Regions from separate parts of the Methylobacterium sp. 190mf genome, predicted to be linked through region 1. Evidence: predicted binding sites of a transcription regulator. Region 1 holds the regulator's gene; the other holds the start of a gene.
The links. The regulator PhoB, encoded in region 1, activates phosphate uptake and scavenging genes when phosphate is short. The targets are predictions, from matches to a motif close to TGTCATNNANCTGTCAT.
Positions count from the first base shown of each region.

Region 1 (6,220 bases):
GCCGGCCGGCTTCAACGCGAGCGCGATCCGCTGGCCGGCGCCGGAGCGCATCCCGATCGCGACTCTCATGAACTACGGCTACGAGGGTGAGGTCACGCTCCTCGTCCCGGTGACGCCGCCGCCGAGCCTCGACCCGGCCGACCCGGTGCGGATCCAGGCCAAGCTGACTTACCTCGTCTGCGAGACCGAGTGCGTGCCCGGCTCGGCCGATCTCGCCCTGACCCTGCCGGTCGGCAAGGCCGAGCCGGACCCGGCCAACGCCGCGCTGTTCGCGCGCGCCCGCGCCGCGCTCCCCGTGCCGGCGCTCTGGCCCCTGAGCCTGTCGAGCCAGGGCGACACCCTGCGCCTCGATTTCGTCGCGGCCGGCCTCAAGCCCGAGGCGGTCCGGAACGCCGCGTACTTCCCCTACGCCGAGACGGCGATCGACAACGCCGCCGCGCAGGTGATGAGCGTCGACGGGACCGGCCTGCACCTGACCCTCGCCCGGAGCAGCCCGACCGACCCGGTGCCCGCCGCGCTGCCCGGCGTCCTGACGGTCGAGGCGGTCGACGCCGCCGGGACCCGCCGGCTCGCCTTCGCGTACGGCGACGAGCCGGTCCTCCCGGCCGCCGCGGCGCCGGCCGCGACCGCGCCGCCCGCGACCGCGCCGGCCGCCGCCGACTTCGACGCGCTGACGCTGGCGACCGCCGCGGCCTTCGCCTTCCTCGGCGGCCTGATCCTCAATCTGATGCCCTGCGTCTTCCCGGTCCTGTCGATCAAGGTGCTCGGCCTCGTGCGGCACGCGGGCGAGGGGCCGGCTCGGCTGCGGCTCCACGGCCTCGCCTACACGGCCGGCGTCCTGGCGAGCTTCCTGGCGCTCGCCGCCGCGCTGATCGGCCTGAAGAGCGGCGGGGCCGCGATCGGCTGGGGGTTCCAGCTCCAGTCGCCCGCCATCGTGGCGGGGCTCGCCTACCTGCTGTTCGCGATGGGCCTGAGCCTCTCGGGCGCGGTCCATGTCGGAGGCCGGCTCGCCGGCCTCGGCGACGGCCTCACCCGGCGCGGCGGCCTGAGCGGCTCGTTCTTCACCGGCGTGCTCGCGACCCTGGTGGCGACGCCCTGCACGGCGCCGTTCATGGGCTCGGCGGTGGGCTTCGCGCTGACCCAGAGCGCCGGCGTGGCGCTCGCCGTCTTCGCGAGCCTCGGCCTCGGCCTCGCCCTGCCCTTCCTGCTCCTGACCCTCTGGCCGCCGGCCCTGCGGGCGCTGCCGCGGCCGGGCGCCTGGATGGAGACCCTCAAGCAGGTGCTGGCCTTCCCGGTCTACGCCACCGTGGCGTGGCTGATCTGGGTGCTGGCGCAGCAGGTCGACCCGCGCGGGCTGCTGGCGGCGCTGATCGGCCTCGTCCTCGTGGGCTTCGCCGCCTGGGCCTGGGAGCACGGCCGCGCCGCCCCGCCGCGGGCCGGCCGGGTCGCGCAGGCCGCCGCCGCGCTGGCGCTGATCGCCGTTGGGGCCCTCGCCGTCACCCTGCCCCGGGACCGCGCCGCGCCGGCCGCGCAGGCCGCCGCCGACGGGATCGAGCCGTTCACGCAGGCGCGCCTCGACGCCCTGGTCGACGCGCACCGCCCCGTCTTCGTGGACATGACCGCCGCGTGGTGCATCACCTGCGCGGTCAACGAGGCGACCTCGCTCAACACCAAGGCCGTGCGGGCCGCGATGGCCGAGCGCGGCGTGACCTACATGAAGGGCGACTGGACCAACCAGAACCCCGAGATTACCCGCCTCCTGGAGAAGCACGGGCGCAGCGGCGTCCCGCTCTACCTGCTCTATACCGGGACGGGAGAGCCCCAGGTGCTGCCGCAGATCCTCACCGAGGGGACGGTCCTGGCGGCGCTGGAGGCGGTGCCGGCCGCCTCGGGCCGGAGCGCGGCGCTGGCGCGCTGAATCCCTGGAGACCGGGACGCGCGGATCTTCGCGGGCCCGTCCCACCGTCTTTGCGAGCGGAGCGAAGCAACCCAGCAGCGCCGCGCGCATCGGCGTCCCGCCGCCCTGGGTCGCTTCGCTGCGCTCGCGATGACGGTGCGCCGGAGCGAAGTCCTATCCGGACGGCCAGTGAGGCCGCCTCAGGCCTCCAGCGAGAAGGTCTCGTCGAAGGCGTAGCCCGAGCCCCGGACCGTACGGATCGGGTCGGTCTGGCGCGGGCCGTTCAGCGCCTTGCGCAGCCGCCCGACATGGACGTCGACGGTACGCTCGTCGATGTAGACGTCGTGGCCCCACACCCCGTCGAGGAGCTGCTCGCGGGAGAAGACCCGGCCCGGCGCCAGCATCAGGAATTCCAGGAGCCGGAACTCCGTGGGGCCCAGATGCAGCTCCTCGCCGCCGCGGCGGACGCGGTGGCCGGTGCGGTCGAGTTCCAGGTCGCCGGCCGCTAGCCGGTCCGAGACGTGGGCGGGCTTGGCCCGGCGCAGGAGCGCGCGGATCCGGGCGAGCAGCTCCGGGACCGAGAACGGCTTGACGATGTAGTCGTCGGCGCCCGTGCCGAGACCGCGGACGCGGTCGCCCTCCTCGCCCCGGGCGGTGAGCATAATCACCGGCAGGCGCTCGGTCTCCCGGCGCGCCCGGATCCGGCGGCACAGCTCGATCCCCGAGAGGCCGGGCAGCATCCAGTCGAGCAGGACGAGGTCCGGGATCCGCTCCGCCAGGAGCAGCTCGGCGTCGTCGCCGCGCGCCGCCGAATCCACCAGGAAGCCCTCGGCCTCCAGGTTGTAGCGGAGCAGCGTGCTCAGGGCCTCCTCGTCCTCGACGATCAGGACTTGCATGCTCACGTTCGAAGACTCGTTCTGCGGGCGGTCCCCGGATGGTGCAGGAGGCGCCGCCCCGCCTCAACCCGCACGGAGAGTGACCCCGGCCGCGCCCACAGGAAGGCGCCGGGGTCGGCGCCTCACGGCGCCTGCACGCCGTCCACGGTCGCGTAGTTCGACGCGTCGTTCTTCGGCCGGTCACCCGCCAGCGTCTCGCCCGTGGCGAGGTAGTGGATCGTCTCGGCGATGTTGGTGGTGTGGTCGCCGATGCGCTCGACGTTCTTCGCGCAGAACAGGAGATGCGTGCAGAACGAGATGTTGCGCGGATCCTCCATCATGTAGGTCAGGAGCTCGCGGAACAGGGAATTGTACAGGGCGTCGATCTCGCCGTCGCGCTCCCAGACGTCGTGGGCCGCCTGGACGTCGCGGCTCCCGTAGGCGTCGAGCACGTCCTTGAGCTGACCCTCGGCGAGGTCGCTCATGTGGCGCACGCCGAGCACGATCTTCTGGGCCGGCGCCTGGTCGGAGATCGCCACCACGCGCTTGGCGACGTTCTTGGCGAGGTCGCCGATCCGCTCCAGATCGCCGGAGACGCGGATCGCCGAGATGGTCTCGCGCAGGTCGATCGCCAGGGGCTGGCGCCGGGCGATCAGCAGCACGGCGCGCTCCTCGATGTCCCGCTGCAGCGCGTCGAGGCGCTTGTCGGCGAGGATCACCGCCTGGGCGAGCGTGTCGTCCCGGCGCACGAGGGCGTCGGTCGCCTCCGCGGTCATCTTCTCGGCGACGCCGCCCATCTCCGAGATCGAGCGACGCAGGTTCTCCAGGTCGGTGTCGTAGGAGGTGACGATATGGCCGGGCATGGCGGATCCTTCGATGGGGTCCCGGGGACGGCCCTCCGGGAGGCTTGCGGGACCCGCCGGCGCGCCGGAGACGCGAGCGGCGGTCCCGGGACCGGAGCGGCCCGGCAGACTAGCCGAAGCGGCCGGTGATGTAGTCCTGCGTGCGGCGTTCCGTCGGGTTCATGAACATCCGGTTGGTCGGACCGAACTCGACGAGCTGCCCCAGATACATGAAGGCGGTGAACTGCGAGATGCGCGCCGCCTGCTGCATGTTGTGGGTGACGATCACGATGGTGAACTCGTCGCGCAGCTGCTCGATCAGCTCCTCGATGCGGCCGGTGGAGATCGGGTCGAGCGCCGAGGTCGGCTCGTCGAACAGGATCACCTCCGGCTTCTGCGCCACCGTCCGGGCGATGCACAGGCGCTGCTGCTGGCCGCCCGACAGGCCGGTCCCGGGCTGCCGGAGCTTGTCCTTCACCTCGTCCCAGAGGGCGGCCTTGCGCAGGGATTCCTCGATCCGGCCGTCGAGCTCGGATTTCGGCAGCTTCTCGTAGAGGCGCAGGCCGAAGGCCACGTTGTCGTAGATCGACATCGGGAACGGCGTCGGCTTCTGGAACACCATGCCGATGCGCGAGCGCAGCTCGTTCAGGTCGACGGAGGGGCTGAGGATGTTCTCGCCGTCGAGCAGGATCTCGCCCTCCGCGCGCTGCTCCGGGTAGAGGCTGTAGATCCGGTTGAAGCAGCGCAGCAGGGTGGACTTGCCGCAGCCGGAGGGGCCGATCAGCGCCGTCACCTGCCGGTCGTGGAAGTTGAGGTTGACGTCCTTCAGCCCGTGGAAGCTGCCGTAGTAGAAGTTCAGGTCCTTGACGGCGATCCGCACGGGGCCGCCCTCTTCGGCGCGGTTGCGGTTCAGCTCGACCGTGGGGATCGCGGAGGCGGCGTTCATCGTCGTGTCCTCGAAAGGGGGCTCAGCGCGAGGCCTGCGGCTTGATCACGAGGCGCGCGATGATCGACAGCGCCAGGATGGTGGTGGTGATCAGGAGCGCGCCCGCCCAGGCCAGGCCCTGCCAGTTCGGGTAGGGCGAGAGGGCGAACTGGTAGATCATCACCGGCAGGTTCGCGACGCCGCCCATCAGGTTGGCCGAGAACCAGGAATTGTTGTTGAGCGCGGTGAACAGCAGCGGCGCGGTCTCGCCGGCGATGCGGGCGAGAGCCAGGATGATGCCGGTGACGATTCCGGCCGAGGCCGCCCGCCAGGTCACGCTCATGATCACCGTCGAGGGCGGCGCGCCGAGCGCCGCGCCGGCCTCCCGCAGGGTGCCGGGCACGAGGCGCAGCATGTCCTCGGTGGTGCGCACGATCACCGGCACGGCGATGATCGCCAGCGCCACGCCGCCGGCCCAGCCCGAGTAGGTGCCCATCGGCCGCACCATCAGCGTGTAGACGAACAGGCCGATCAGGATCGACGGCGCCGAGAGCAGGACGTCGTTGAGGAAGCGGATCAGGGCGGCCAGCTTCGAGCCGCGCCCGTACTCGGCCAGGAAGGTCCCGGCCATGACGCCGACCGGCGTCGCGATCAGGATGCCGATCCCGGTCAGAACGAGGCTGCCCAGGATGGCGTTGGCGATGCCGCCGCCCTCCGAGCCCGGGCCCGGGGTCGGGTTGGTGAACAGGGTCGGCGTGAAGCCGCGCACGCCCTGGACGATCAGCATCACCAGGATCGAGCCGAGGACCAGGGCACCCACCACGGTGGCGCCGGTGCAGGCGACGCGCAGGGTCCGGTCGGCGACGCGGCGCCCCTGGCGGACCCGGCCGGGGCGGCGCTGGGCGGTGGCGGCGATCGTGCTGGAGGAAACCATCGCGCGTGCTCCTCAGGCGGCCTGGACGCGGCGCGTCAGCAGCCGGGCGATGATGAGCACCACGAAGGTGATCACGAACAGGATGCAGCCCAGAGCCATCAGCGCGTTCAGCTGGAGGCCGTCCGCCTCGTTGAACTCGTTGGCGATGCGCGACGCGATGGTCGAGCTGGGGTCGAAGATCGAGGCCGAGAGCCGGTTGGCGTTGCCGACCACGAAGGTCACCGCCATCGTCTCGCCGAGCGCCCGGCCGAGGCCGAGCATGATCGCGCCGATGATCGAGACGGCCGCCTGCGGCACCAGCACGTGGCGCACGACCTCCCAGGTGGTGCAGCCGATCCCGTAGGCGCTCTCGCGCAGCACGGTCGGGATCTGGTCGAGCATGTCGCGGGCGATCGAGGCGATGAACGGCACGATCATGATCGCCAGGATGATCCCGGCGGTGAAGACGCCGACGCCCGACGGCACCCGGGCGTAGAACAGCGTGCCGACGATCGGCATGCCCTCCACGAGGTTCGAGACCGGGATCTGGACGTAGCGCGCCAGGAGCGGCGCGAACACGAACAGGCCCCACATGCCGTAGATGATGCTCGGCACGGCCGCGAGCAGCTCGATCGTCATGGCGACCGGCTTGCGGGCCCAGCCCGGACAGAGCTGGGTGAGGTAGACCGCGATGCCCAGCGAGACGGGTACGCCGATCAGCAGGGCCAGGAAGGCGGAGGCGACAGTCCCGATCACCGCGACCAGGGC
Region 1 is NZ_FNVI01000015.1:117,877-124,096, forward strand. Features, by position in the region: gene C4T42_RS18780 (protein-disulfide reductase DsbD domain-containing protein) at 1-1,918, shown strand, start outside; gene phoB (phosphate regulon transcriptional regulator PhoB) at 2,098-2,793, opposite strand; gene phoU (phosphate signaling complex protein PhoU) at 2,916-3,635, opposite strand; gene pstB (phosphate ABC transporter ATP-binding protein PstB) at 3,745-4,560, opposite strand; gene pstA (phosphate ABC transporter permease PstA) at 4,583-5,473, opposite strand; gene pstC (phosphate ABC transporter permease subunit PstC) at 5,486-6,220, opposite strand, start outside.

Region 2 (6,220 bases), on a different contig from region 1:
GCGAAGCGACCCAGGGCAGCGCGCCCTCCATGAGTGTGGCGCGACTGGATCGCTTCGCTGCGCTCGCGATGACGGCGGCCGGGCGTCGGAGGCCGCCCGGTCCCGGCCCGCTACCCCGGCCGGTCCTCCGACCCGGTGCCCAGCGCCCGCTGGACCATGACGCTGTCCGACCAGTGGCCGTACTTGAAGCCCACCGCCCGCAGGTAGCCGACCCGCTCGAACCCGCAGGCCTCGTGAAGCCGCAGGGAGGCCGCGTTCTCGGCGTCGATGTAGCCGATCATCTGGCGGTAGCCGCCCGCCGCGCAGGCCTCGATCAGGGCCGGCAGCAGCCGCCGGCCGATCCCCGCGTGCAGGTGGTCGGGATGCACGTAGATCGAGTGCTTGAGGGTGTAGCGGTAGGCCGGCCGCTTCCGGAACGGCACCGCGTAGGCGTAGCCCGCCACCGCGCCGTCCCGGTCGGCCACGAGGTGCGGCAGGCGCTTCTTGCGCATGGTCTTGCGCCGCCGCTTCAGGTCGTCGGGGAGCAGCCGGTCCTCCTCGGCGACGCTGACATCGGTCACGCCCTTGCCGATATGGTGCTCGTAGATCGCCACCATCGCCTCGACATCGGCGTCCGAGGAGGCGCGGATGACGATGTCGGGGCAGGACCGGGCCGGGAGCAGGCCGGGCGTCTCGGCCTCGATCTCCATCAGGCGCCCTCCCGCGCCACGTAGGTGTGGAAGCGGATCCGCCCGTCCGGGTCGACCTCGCGGTAGACGCCCTGGATCTCGGCCTCGAAGCCCGGGAACAGGTTGGCGGACGCCTCGAACATCTTGAAATAGTCGAGCATGGGCTTGGCCCGGTCGTCCAGGCGCTCACCGGGCAGCACCGTGCCGATGCCCGGGGGGTAGACCAGCATCAGCGTGGTGGCGATCCGCCCCTCGGCCTCGGCGATCGGCACGTAGTCGACCTTGTTGCGCGTCAGCAGCTGGGCGGCCCGCTTGGGCGGCAGCACCATCTCGGGCAGGTGCTCGGGAGCGAACTGCCGCCGCTGCAGCGTCGAGGTGCCGGCCTCCCGGTGGAAGGCGTGGAACTCGCCGCAGAGGTCGCGCAGGCGCACGCCCCGGTAGCGGTTCGGCCGGCGGTTGACGAATTCCGGCATGGCCTCCTCCAGCGGGACGTTGTCGTCGTGGAGCCGCTTGAAGGCGACGAGGCCCGAGATCAGCGTGCCGGCCTTGGAGGATTCCACCCCCGGGGTCAGCAGGAAGAGCAGCGAGTTCAGGTCGTTCTTCTCGGCGACGATCCGGTTCTCACGCAGGTATTGCGCCACGATCGGCGCCGGCACGCCGTGCTGGGCGTAGGCCCCCGTGTGCCGGTCGAAGCCCGGGGTCAGGACGGTGAGCTTGTTCGGGTCGGTGATCGCGTAGCCCGGCGCCACATGGGTGAAGCCGTGCCAGCGCGCGCCCGGCTTCAGCTCCCAGTGGCGCGGCGTCGCGGCGAGCTCGTCGGTCGGCACGCTCTCCCAAGGCACCTCGGCGCCGTCGGCGTTCACCGTCACGTCTGGCACGAAGGGGTCGAAGAACCAGCGCCGCGCGGGATCGCGCTCGTTCTCCTCGAACTCGCGCCGGATCGCCCGGACCTTCTTGCGCCACTCGATCCCGAGCCGGATCGTGTCGTCCCACAGGATCATGCCCGAGCGCCCCTTCATCATCTGGGCGCCGACGTCGAGGGAGGCGAAGAGCGGGTAGAAGGGCGAGGTCGAGGCGTGGACGAGGAAGCTCTCGTTGAGCCGCTTGTGCTCGACCCGCCGGGTCTGGCCGCGGATGTGGCCGTCCCGGGTGTGGATCTGCGAGGCCTGGGAGAAGCTCGCGAGCTGCTTGTGGGTCGACTGCGTGGCGACGATGCCGGGCGAGGTCTCGTCGAGCCCGGTCAGCCCCATGGCGAAGCGGCGGGCGTAGAGCGGGTGGAACTTCATGAAGCCCGCCCAGGCCTCGTCGAACAGGATGTAGTCGCAGAGGTGGCCGATCTTCTCCAGGATCTCCTGGGCGTCGTAGATCGTGCCGTCGTAGGTGCACTGCTCGATCACCGCGACGCGGAACGGCCGCTCCCGGCGCCACGCCTCCGGGTCGGTCACCAGCGGGTTCCGGCGGATCTTCTCCCGGATCCGGGTCTCGTCCAGGGCCTCGTGGAAGATCGGCCCGATCAGGCCGTAGGCGTTGCGGTCCGTCTCCAGGAAGATCGGGATGCCGCCGCCCAGGAACAGGGCGCCGTGGTGGGCCGCCTTGTGGTTGTTGCGGTCGAACAGGACGAGGTCGTCCTCCGCCACCAGGGAGGACAGGACGATCTTGTTGGAGGCCGAGGTGCCGTTGAGGACGAAGTAGGTCTTCTCCGCCCCGAAGATCTTGGCGGCCTCCTTCTGGGCCTTCAGCGCCGGGCCCTCGTGGGTCAGCAGGTCGCCGAGATCGAGGACCGAGTTGTCGAGGTCGTCGCGGAAGATCGCCTCGCCGAGGTGCTCCACGAAGATCCGGCCGATCGGCGACCGGTTGTAGAAGATGCCGCCGTTGTGGCCCGGGCAGGTCCAGAGCTGGTTGCCCTTCTCGGCGTAGTCGACGAGCGCGCCGAAGAACGGGGTCTTGAGGGTCTCGGCGTACTGCGTGACCCGGCTGACGAGGCCGCGGGCGATGAATTCCGGCGTCTCCTCGGCGAGGAAGATGTAGCCGTCGATGAAGTCGAGGAGCTCGACCGGGATGTCCTCCAGCCGCTTGCGGCGGACCATGATGACGATCGGCATCTCCAGGCCGCGCCGGCGCATCATGTCGATGAGGGCGGCGGCCTTGCCGTCGAGGCCGCGCTTGCCCCAGTCGACCACGAGGCAGCCGACCGCGGCGTCGGTCTGGACCGCGATGGCCGCGTCCTCGACGCGCCGGGCGCGCACCACCTCGAAGCCGCGCTGCTCCACGGCCGCCACGATCTGGTTGACGCGCGCGCCCTCGAGATCGTCCGGATCGAAGGCCGGGGCGCACATCAGGACCGTGAAGCGACGGTGGAAGTCCATGGAGCCCTCTCTGGCCTCGGATGCAGCGGGTGGCTTTCCGGCCCGTCTGCGACGATTGCATGACACGGCGCGCGGCGGGCGGTCGCGGTCCGGACGAAACACCGTGATCCGGGCCGGCCACGACCGCCGCGCCGTCAGGATCGGCCGCGGGTCCCCTCTCCCGTGCGGGAGAGGGACAGGGTGAGGGGTGAGACCTCACCGGACGAGGCTTCCCCTCGAATCGCGTCGATCGGGTGCCCGATCCCGAAGCCTCTCGTCCCTCACCCCAACCCTCTCCCGCACGGGAGCGGGGGACCATCACACCCCGCGCCGCCGCTCCCAGACGTCCGGGTTGACCAGCCCGCCCGGCCGCCGGCCGGCGAGGGCGTCGACCACGCGGGCCGCGGCGGTCTCGGCGGTGCGGATCAGGGCCGCCCCGGTGGAGCCGCCGACATGGGGCGTCAGGATCGCCCGGGGCTGGCGGGCCAGCGGGTGGTCGATCGGCAGCGGCTCCCGGGCGAAGACGTCGAGCCCGGCGCCCGCGATCGTGCCCGCCGCCAGCGCCTCCACCAGGGCCGCCTCGTCGATCAGGCCGCCGCGGCTGGTGTTGATCAGGAAGGCGTCCCGCTTCATCCGCGCGAGCTGGTCCCGGCCGATCAGGCCGCGGGTGCCCGGGGTCAGCGGCACGTGCAGGGAGACGAAGTCGGATTCCGCCAGGAGCGCGTCGACCGAGGCGGCCCGAAGGGCGCCGGCATTGGCGAAGTCGGCGTCCGGTCGGCTCGGGCCGTAGGCCAGCACCCGCAGGCCCAGGGCGGCGGCGAGCCGGGCGGTCGCCTGCCCGATCGCCCCGAAGCCGACGAGGCCCAGCGTCAGGCCGGCGAGCTCGACCAGCCGGGCGGTGAACTTGAAGCTGTCGTCGCCGGCCCGGACCGAGCGGTCGGCCTCCGGCAGGGCCTTGGCCAGGGCGAAGATCAGCGCCAGCGTCTGCTCGGCCACCGAGACGGCGTTGGCGCCGGGCGTGTTGACCACCGCGATCCCGGCCGCGGTCGCCTCGGCGGTGGCGACGTGGTCGGTGCCGGTGCCGTGGACCCCGATCACCCGCAGGCCCGGCGCCGCCGCGATGGCGCGGGCCGGGAAGCCGGTGTTGCGGGTGATGACGGCGACGCAGTCGGCGACCTCGCGCGCCAGCGTCTCAGGATCGGTACCACTCGCCGGGCGGGGCTCCAGCCCGGCCGCGCGCAACCGGTCGAGGCCCGCCGCGTGGATCGGCTGGACGATGAGGCACGGACCGGTGATCACGGGAGAAAACCTCTGCCCTAGAGGAGGGGTGACAGGCACGTTTCGCGCCGGGCCCGTCTAGGCGGGGTGGGCAACCCTGGCAACCGGGCGCCCCGGTCTCCGCCGCGGCGACCCGATCGGACGCGCACGATCCACACCCGATCGCGGCCGGGTCGAGCCCCGCGCGCGCCGCCCGGCCCGACAATCCCGGCCGCGCGCCTCGGCCGAGATCCGGCCCGGCCTTTCGCGAAAGCAGCGGCTCGACCGTGCGATGATCGTCGAGGCACTAAGAAAGATATCGTTCGGCGTGTAAAGTCAGTATAGAACGTGCTCAACATCTATCCCGCAGATCCGCCCTGCCTTCGCCTTATAGAATTGTAATTACTCCAAATGTATTTTTGACACATGTAGAGATATTTGCTGCCTTGCTCCGTGATTCGGAGCCTTCGTCACGACAATGCGGTCCCACGACTTCTCAGTACCTGTTTCCGCTCGGAACCGGCGCCGGCGGCGCGCGGCCCGGCCGGTTCTCCCGATGGCCGTCCTGCTGGGCTTCGTCGGGTCCGGGCTGCACGCCGCCCGCGCGGAGGAGGCCGGAGCGGCCCGGGACGTCCAGCTCGACGAGCTCTCGGTCGAGGGCGCCGCCGCGCCGCGCGGCCCGGTCCCGGCCTATGCCGGCGGTCAGGTGGCGCGGGGCGGGCGCCTCGGCCTTCTGGGCGATACCGAGACCCAGAAGGCGCCCTTCAGCATCGCCAGCTACACCGACACGCTCATCCGGGACCGGCAGGCGCGGACGGTGTCCGAGACCCTGGTCCTCGACCCGTCGGTGCGCGCCACGCAGACCACGGGGGCGCCGTTCGACTCCTTCTCCATCCGGGGCTTCCCGTCCAACGAGAACACCAGCGGCGAGGTCGCCTTCGACGGTCTCTACGGCATCGCCCCGAGCTTCCGCATCTTCACCGACTACGTGGAGCGCATCGAGGTCCTGAAGGGGCCGTCCGCCGCCCTCACGGGGGTGTCGCCGAACGGCGCGGTCGGCGGCGTGGTCAACATCGTGCCGAAGCGCGCCGCCGCGGACCTGACTCGCGTCACGCTGGATTACGGCTCGTCCGCCTGGGGCGGCAGCCAGGTCGACGTCGCCCGCCGCTGGGGGCCGGGCCGGGAATGGGGCGCCCGCGTGGTCGGCAGCCTGCACGGCGGCGCCACGCCCTTCGACCGCCAGACCGAGACCACCGGCGTCGGGGCCCTGGCTCTCGACTACCAGGGTGACCGGTTCCGCGCGTGGCTCTACCTGCTGGCGCAGACCGACCGCTTCAACGCGCCGCTGCGCCCGTTCCTCCTGCGGGCCGGCGTGCCCGTGCCGCGGGCGCCCGACGGCCGCCTGAACCTGACCCAGCCCTGGGAATACTCGGACGTCGACGATCGCGGCGGCCTGCTGCGCACCGAGTACGACCTGACCGATCAGGTCACGCTGTTCGCCGATGTCGGCGGCGGGCAGACCGGCGTGGAGCGCTATTTCCAGTCGGCACCGACGATCCTCAACGGCCGCGGCGACACGACCAGCACGCCGCAATTCTACGCGCTGGGCGTCGACCGGCTCACCTACGACGGCGGCGTCCGGGCCCGGTTCGAGACCGGCTTCATCCGCCACGCCCTGACGGTGCAGGGCTCCGTGTACGACGAGGCGACGGGACGGCGGTTCTCGCCCGGCCGGGGCGCCTACCTGTCGAACCTCTACGCGCCGGCCCTCGTCCCGTACATCGCGCCGATCTACGGCGTCGGCCGGCCCCGCCTGTCCGACAGCACCCTGTCGGGGATCGCGGTGGCCGACACGCTGTCGGCCCTCGACGAGCGCGTCCTGCTGACCCTGGGCGTGCGCCGCCAGCGCGTTGAGGCGCACAACTACGTGTCGAATGTCGGCACGCTGGC
Region 2 is NZ_FNVI01000014.1:172,278-178,497, forward strand. Features, by position in the region: gene C4T42_RS18125 (GNAT family N-acetyltransferase) at 111-689, opposite strand; gene C4T42_RS18130 (Orn/Lys/Arg decarboxylase N-terminal domain-containing protein) at 689-3,034, opposite strand; gene C4T42_RS18135 (hydroxyacid dehydrogenase) at 3,332-4,312, opposite strand; gene C4T42_RS18140 (TonB-dependent receptor) at 4,827-6,220, shown strand, end outside.
Region 2: a site for PhoB is predicted at 3,083-3,099, ahead of C4T42_RS18130 (Orn/Lys/Arg decarboxylase N-terminal domain-containing protein). Genes of this name have one in related genera too.